3 regions of the Mucilaginibacter sp. GW821-FHT07H05 genome follow, and region 1 is predicted to be linked to each of the others. Evidence: riboswitches for the same ligand, from Rfam matches in the RefSeq annotation. Region 1 holds a riboswitch; each other region holds the start of a gene.
The links. A riboswitch is a leader RNA that binds a small molecule or an ion and turns the genes downstream of it on or off. The one in region 1 is predicted to bind S-adenosylmethionine.

Region 1 (2,273 bases):
GGTCAATCACTACGTTGCGGGTTACGCCGCTCTTTTTATCGGCATAACGTCCAAATATATCAGCGCCGGGGTCAAGCGCCAGCGGGTAAGTGATCTTCATATCCTGCTGGAATTGTTTAATCTTATCAAGCGGTTCATCGCGGTCAACGCCAATCAGTATAAAATCCTTATCCTTGTTGGCTTCCCAAACCTCCTTTTGCAGGTGCGGCATTTCCTGGCGGCAAACCCCGCACCAACTGGCCGTAAACTGCAACACCACTACTTTGCCCCGCAATTCTTTTAACGATGTTTTTCGCCCGTCCGATAATACCAGTTGGTAATCATCGGGTGCCTGATCCCCTACCTTTACCTTATAGCCACGGTCAATATCGGCTGTTGCCGGTTTTGGCGGGGCGGTTTGTGCCAGGGCTAATAAAGCGCTGCCGGCAAATAGTGCGGATAATAGTAATTTTTTCATATTGTTGGTTTGATTTGATCAACTCCCCCCAGTCTCTCCGCCTGATACCGGCGGAGAAGACTTCATAAAACCTTGCACAGTTTTACTTTACTAAAGGAGACACGTATATTTTTAGCCCCTAAGCCCCCCGGCCCCCTAAAGGGGGAGATTTTTAAAGCCTTGCACAGCTTTACCTTCCATCCTCCCCCTTTAGGGGGCCGGGGGCTTGGGCTTTGGTATTACTTATTCGGCTGCGGCGTTAGGCGCAGATAAGGTTTGATCACCGTATGCCCTTTCGGAAATTTAGCCGGGATATCCTCGGTTTTAATAGATGGCAGCACCACCACCTGCTCGCCGTCTTTCCAGTCGGCCGGGGTGGCTACGCTGTGGTAAGCGGTTAACTGCAGGGAATCTATCACCCGTAAAATCTCTACAAAATTACGACCGGTTGATGCCGGGTAAGTAATGATCAGTTTGATCTTTTTATCCGGCCCGATGATGAACAGCGACCTTACCGTGGCGTTCAGCGACGCGTTGGGATGGATCATATCGTAAGCTTCGGCTATCTTGCGGTCTTCGTCGGCAATAATGGGGAAAGTTACCTCAACGTCTTGCGTTTCGTTGATATCCTTTATCCATTCCTTGTGCGATGCTACCGAATCTACACTCAACGCCGCAACCTTTACATTGCGTTTGGCAAATTCTTCTTTCAGGGCTGCAGTACGGCCCAGTTCGGTAGTGCAAACCGGGGTATAATCGGCCGGGTGACTAAACAATACTCCCCAGCTATCGCCTAAAAAATCGTAAAAATCTATTTCGCCCTGGCTGGTTTTGGCTTTAAAGTTTGGCGCGTCGTCGCCTAATCGTAAACTCATGTCTTTCGTGTTTAAATGTGTGATATAAAAATTTGTTAATGGGTTGCTTACCTCAAAACTAATTAATATCACTTTATTAATTGTTATCTTAAAATTAATGTTTGATGTTGCTTGCTTATCCGCGAAAGCCGAAAGAGAGAGAACCGTATAACACGGCGGGTAGTATTCACTCGCTTATCTTTCCCCGTTTGGTAACGGAGCAGGAATTAGCACCTTATTACCGCCACACAGGGCCGGTACAGGTTGCCAAGACGTCTTCGGGCCTTTCCCTCAGTCTTTCTGGATAAGTAAATAAAGAACGATTACGGCAACAAATATACGGGCCGTTTTTATAAAAACAAATAAAATCTATAGATTTAGTAGTATTTATTTGAAATACATTGATTATCAGCAATATATTTTACTTATTGTCATTGCGAGGAGTCAGAGAGGGCTATAGTGTGAAGGGGACAACGTGGCAATCTCGTAGTCTGTTTAACCCCAATGCAACTAATCTCTAATCACCAATTAACAAATCTCTTTTAGTGCGTTACCTGCGGCCCGCGCTATCCGCTCATACTGCACAGGGCCTTAGCCGCAGGGCCGGTATCCGCTCCTATCGCTAACGCGGGGGTACACAGATGCATTCGCCCGGCTCCAGCCTATCAGAGTTCGGAAGATTAAAAAAAGAGGGGGATTGTGCGATTCCCTCCCATCGGGAGGGTGTAGGGAGAGGTTTCATCAAGCGTAGAAACCCCTCCCTGCCACAACACAATCAGCCGCACCCCTCCCCGTGGGAGGGAACTAAGAATCTTCCGGACACTTGTGGCCTCCGGCCGGGCGGCTGCATGAACAACTGCGCAAAAGAGTCGCTCGGCGACATCTTGGGTATATTTACTTTGTTTTAGTTAACGCATATGCAAAAAATCGCAATACGAAGGCATCGTTCTAAAAATTATTACATGGAGTTATCTATTGGCCAT
Region 2 (2,273 bases), on a different contig from region 1:
GATACTGCCGCAAACCGCGCCCTCATACAGCAAAGATGTGCCATACTGATGCTGCAGGTCTATTAATTCCTGTAAATAAAGGGCCACCATTTTTTTGCTGGACGACACCACATTTTTGCCTGTACTTAAAGCGGTAGAAACGATATCATAAGCCGCTTCGGTATCGTTAATCAGTTCTACAATCGTATTGATCTCGGGGTTGTTCAGTAGTTCGTCCTTATCGGTAGTAAATAGTTCGGATGGGAGCGAGCGTTTTTTTGACGCGTCTTTAATAGCTATTTTAACAATCTCGATGTTCAGGTTTTTGGTTCGGATGATATCATATAAGCCCTGGCCAACCACGCCAAAGCCAAAAAGTCCAATTTTAAGTTTCTTACTCATTATGTTTATGCTGTTTGCTGCAAGTCGATGATCTTGCCTTTTACGTCTGTTTTAAAAAATGATGAAATAACGTTGGTCAGGATCTCGGTATCTATTAAAAATCCGTCGTGACCATATAGTGAATCTATCTCGGCCAAAGCCGCTTTTGGGATATGCCTGAAAAGGTATTGCTGTTCTTCAATAGGGAATAACACGTCGGATTTAATACCGATAACCAGTGTTTTAGCGATAACAGTACTTAAGGCCTTTTCAACGCCGCCACGGTTACGCCCGGCATTGTGCGAATCCATTACCTTGGTAAGGTACCAATAACTATAGGCATTAAAACGGTTAACCAGTTTTTGCCCCTGGTAGTTTTGATAACTGGCCGCCCGGTAATTATGCAGTTCGTCGGTTTGTTCCTGTTGGGTAATATGATAAGTTTTATAATTACGGTAGGAGAGCAGGGCTATGGTGCGGGCCGCTTTTAAACCTTTGCTGCCGCCATCGGGCGTATTATCGTAAAAAGTGCTATCAGCGCTTAAAGCCAGGCGCTGCGATTCGTTAAAAGCAATGCCCCAGGGCGAATGGCGCGCGTTAGTAGCTATCAATATTTGATTTTTGATGCGTTCGGGTTCCATTATGCTCCATTCCAATGCCTGTTGCCCGCCTAATGAACCGCCAAGTAATACTTCTATCTGATCGATACCTAAATGAGCGGCTAATAACTGGTGCGCCTTTACAATATCGCGAATAGTAAACTCGGGGAAGGTAAGATAATAGGGTAGGTTAGTGGCCGGATTAATGCTTAACGGATTGGTAGTACCATAAGCCGATCCTAATATATTGGCGCATACAATAAAATGCTCGTCGGGGTTAAAGTAAAAACCATCGCCAAAAAGGCCTTTCCACCAGTCCAGCACATCCGAGTTGGCCGTAAGCGCGTGGCAAACCCATACCACGTTATTGCGTTGTTTATTGAGGGTGCCGTACGTATGAAAACCGATCTCGAGATTAAGCAGCTGCTTACCCGATTCCAATTCAAATGCCTGCTGATATTTAAATATTTGTGTATTCATGTTCAAATGGGTTATTCGGGCTGCGGCCGGGCATTCAATCCGGCGGCAGCCTCTATAACCGGTTATATCACTTATAAAAAACTAAAAAATGTTAAACTGATTATCGCTTTGCTGTTATGCTGAGTTTTACATTTTAAAACTATGGTTGACATGGTATAATTTTTTAATAAATAAATTGTGTAATTGATTGATAGGTAAGGATATAAGCTATCCCTGGCTATACACGTATTTTCGGTAAATTTGGAAAAGGGAACGTGTATGTTAGCAACAGCAGCTACAACAGATCGGCATATCGCCATGAGCGATATTACAGGTTGAAGGCATACGCGTTTGCGTAGGAGCGGGTTGTTGCTGGATGTAAATTTTAATTTTCATGGTTGTTAATTTATAACCCCCGATGATCCATTCACCGGGCCAGGTTTTGGCACCTTCTCCATTTTGGAGGGTTGCCAGTGGGTCTCTGAGCCTGATCTCTCGCCACTTCTTTATAAACCAAAACCTTTTTGAAGGGAATTGATTTTTTTTAGTATCGCTACCAAATAATGTTCCAAATATAGGTTGAAAAGACGTATCTCTCCAAATTAAATTTCATTTTAAGCATAAAGCTGAAAGGCGAAAGCATAAAGCAGCCATAAAAACCGGACAAAAAAGTAGCTTTCAGCTTTATGCCTTGTGCTTTTAGCTTGCCAAAGCCTGCTCCATATCCGCAATCAAATCATCAATATGCTCTAACCCGACCGATACACGCAGTAAATTTTGCGGCGTTTTAGTATCCGGCCCCTCTACAGATGCACGATGCTCTATCAAACTTTCTACACCGCCTAAGCTGGTGGC
Region 3 (2,273 bases), on a different contig from region 1:
CGTTCAGGCCCGCCAGATTTCGATGTACCTGGCTAAGGCACATACCAAAAGCTCTTTAAAATCAATCGGTCATTTCTTCGGCGGCCGCGACCACTCTACCGTGATCTATGCCTGCCAAACCGTGGAAGATCTGATTGATACCGATAAGAAATTTAAAGGCTACGTAGCTGATATTCAGAAAAAATTGAAGATGTCGTAAAAGGCATATGCTATAAAAAAGGGCTGCTTTCGAATGAAAGCAGCCCTTTTTTATTATCTTGTCATTGCGAAAAGCGTAGCGCCGTGGCAATTCCATAGGCAGCTCGGGTATGATTGTCCTATGGAACTATTAATGGCGTCTTACTTTTAAGGATTTAATAAACTCCCGTTGGTTGGGAGCCCACGCTATTGTTTGCAATTGCATTTTTAACTCCACTAAAGTCACCCGGCTGGAGCCAGATGAGTACAGCAGTACTTTTTTATCCGCAACGTGTCATCATATCTTCCGGACTTCCCGTCTTTCTTACTTCCCGACTTTCCCTTACTCATTCCATTTGCAATTTACAGCCCTATTGCGCATCTTTGCACTGCTTATAGAGAAAGACGGAGGGATTAGACCCTGCGATGTCTTAGCAACCTGTACTTACAAGGTGCTACATTCTACTCATCAGCCAAAAGGCAATGGGAAAGATAAGCGAAAGTCAACCACAACACCCGACTTTTCGATATAAGCCGCTTTTTAAGTCCGAAGTTTTAAGTCTTTAGTCGACAGTCTTTTTGCTGCTTGATTTACCGTACTTATTACTCCTGACTTAAGACTTACGACTTGCAAAGAATGGACATTAGAAAAGAATTAGAAAAACGCATCCTGATTATTGACGGGGCTATGGGTACCATGATACAGCGGTACGACCTGACGGAGGAAGATTTCCGCGGGGAACGCTTTCGTGACCATCCGTCTGATCTGAAAGGCAATAACGACCTGCTGAACCTGACCCGGCCGGACGTGATCAAAGCTATCCATGCCGAATATTTGGAAGCCGGCGCGGATATTATCGAAACTAATACCTTCAGTACACAGGTAATATCGCTGGCCGATTACCACATGGAGGACCTGGCTTACGAAATGAGCTACGAAGGTGCTCGCATTGCCCGCGAGGTAGTGGATGAATACAACCTGAAAACACCGGAAAAACCACGGTTTGTAGCTGGTGCCGTTGGGCCCACTAACCGTACAGCATCACTATCGCCTGATGTGAATGATCCGGGTTACCGTGCTGTTAATTTTGATATCCTGGCTGATGCTTATTACACACAGATCCGCGGATTAGTGGATGGCGGCTCGGACCTGCTCTTAATCGAAACCATATTTGATACCCTGAACGCCAAGGCCGCCCTGTTTGCCGCCAAGCGTTACGAGGATGAACTGCGTCATAAAAACCCGGCTTACAAAGGCTTGCCACTGATGATATCAGGTACCATCACCGATGCATCTGGACGTACCTTATCCGGACAAACCGTTGAGGCTTTTTGGGATTCGGTGCAACATGCCAACCTGCTTTCGGTAGGCTTAAACTGCGCTTTGGGCGCTAAAGAAATGCGCCCGCACTTAGAGGAACTGGCCGCTAAAGCCGATGTGTATGTATCGGCCTACCCTAATGCCGGCTTGCCGAACGAGTTTGGCCAGTACGATGAAGTCCCGCATGAAACCGCCCATTTGATAGAGGATTTTATGCTCAATGGGATGGTCAATATTGTTGGCGGTTGTTGCGGTACCACGCCCGACCATATTCGTGCTATTGCCGAAAAAGCAGCCAAGGTAACGCCGCGTAAAAGGCCTGAAATTGAGCCATATATGCGCCTGAGCGGCCTGGAAGCTGTAACCGTTACCCCCGAAACTAACTTTGTGAACGTGGGCGAGCGAACCAATATTACCGGTTCGCCAAAATTCAGCAAGCTGATCTTAGCTGAAGATTTTGAGGGGGCGCTAACCGTTGCCCGCCAGCAGGTAGAAGGTGGCGCGCAGGTGATAGATGTGAACATGGACGAGGGCATGATCGATTCGGAAGCGACGATGGTGAAATTTTTGAACCTGCTGGCATCCGAACCGGATATTGCCAAGCTGCCTATCATGGTCGATTCATCAAAGTGGACGGTTATCGAAGCCGGCTTGAAATGCCTGCAGGGGAAAGGTATCGTAAACTCTATCTCCCTTAAAGAGGGCGAAGATAAGTTTAAGGAATACGCCCGCAAAATCCTGAGCTATGGCGCGGCAACCGTGGTAATGGCTTTTG

Region 2: another riboswitch for S-adenosylmethionine. It lies ahead of AC07M6_RS08605 (homoserine O-acetyltransferase family protein); the one in region 1 lies ahead of AC07M6_RS00965 (peroxiredoxin).
Region 3: another riboswitch for S-adenosylmethionine. It lies ahead of metH (methionine synthase); the one in region 1 lies ahead of AC07M6_RS00965 (peroxiredoxin).

Annotation. Positions count from the first base shown of each region.
Region 1 is NZ_JBWKPY010000001.1:201,263-203,535, reverse strand. Features, by position in the region: gene AC07M6_RS00970 (TlpA family protein disulfide reductase) at 1-457, opposite strand, end outside; gene AC07M6_RS00965 (peroxiredoxin) at 676-1,311, opposite strand; SAM riboswitch class I at 1,483-1,601, opposite strand; gene AC07M6_RS00960 (hypothetical protein) at 2,249-2,273, opposite strand, start outside.
Region 2 is NZ_JBWKPY010000003.1:171,742-174,014, reverse strand. Features, by position in the region: gene AC07M6_RS08610 (homoserine dehydrogenase) at 1-381, opposite strand, end outside; gene AC07M6_RS08605 (homoserine O-acetyltransferase family protein) at 387-1,439, opposite strand; SAM riboswitch class I at 1,822-1,933, opposite strand; gene AC07M6_RS08600 (trans-sulfuration enzyme family protein) at 2,118-2,273, opposite strand, start outside.
Region 3 is NZ_JBWKPY010000002.1:157,217-159,489, reverse strand. Features, by position in the region: gene dnaA (chromosomal replication initiator protein DnaA) at 1-199, shown strand, start outside; SAM riboswitch class I at 568-676, shown strand; gene metH (methionine synthase) at 815-2,273, shown strand, end outside.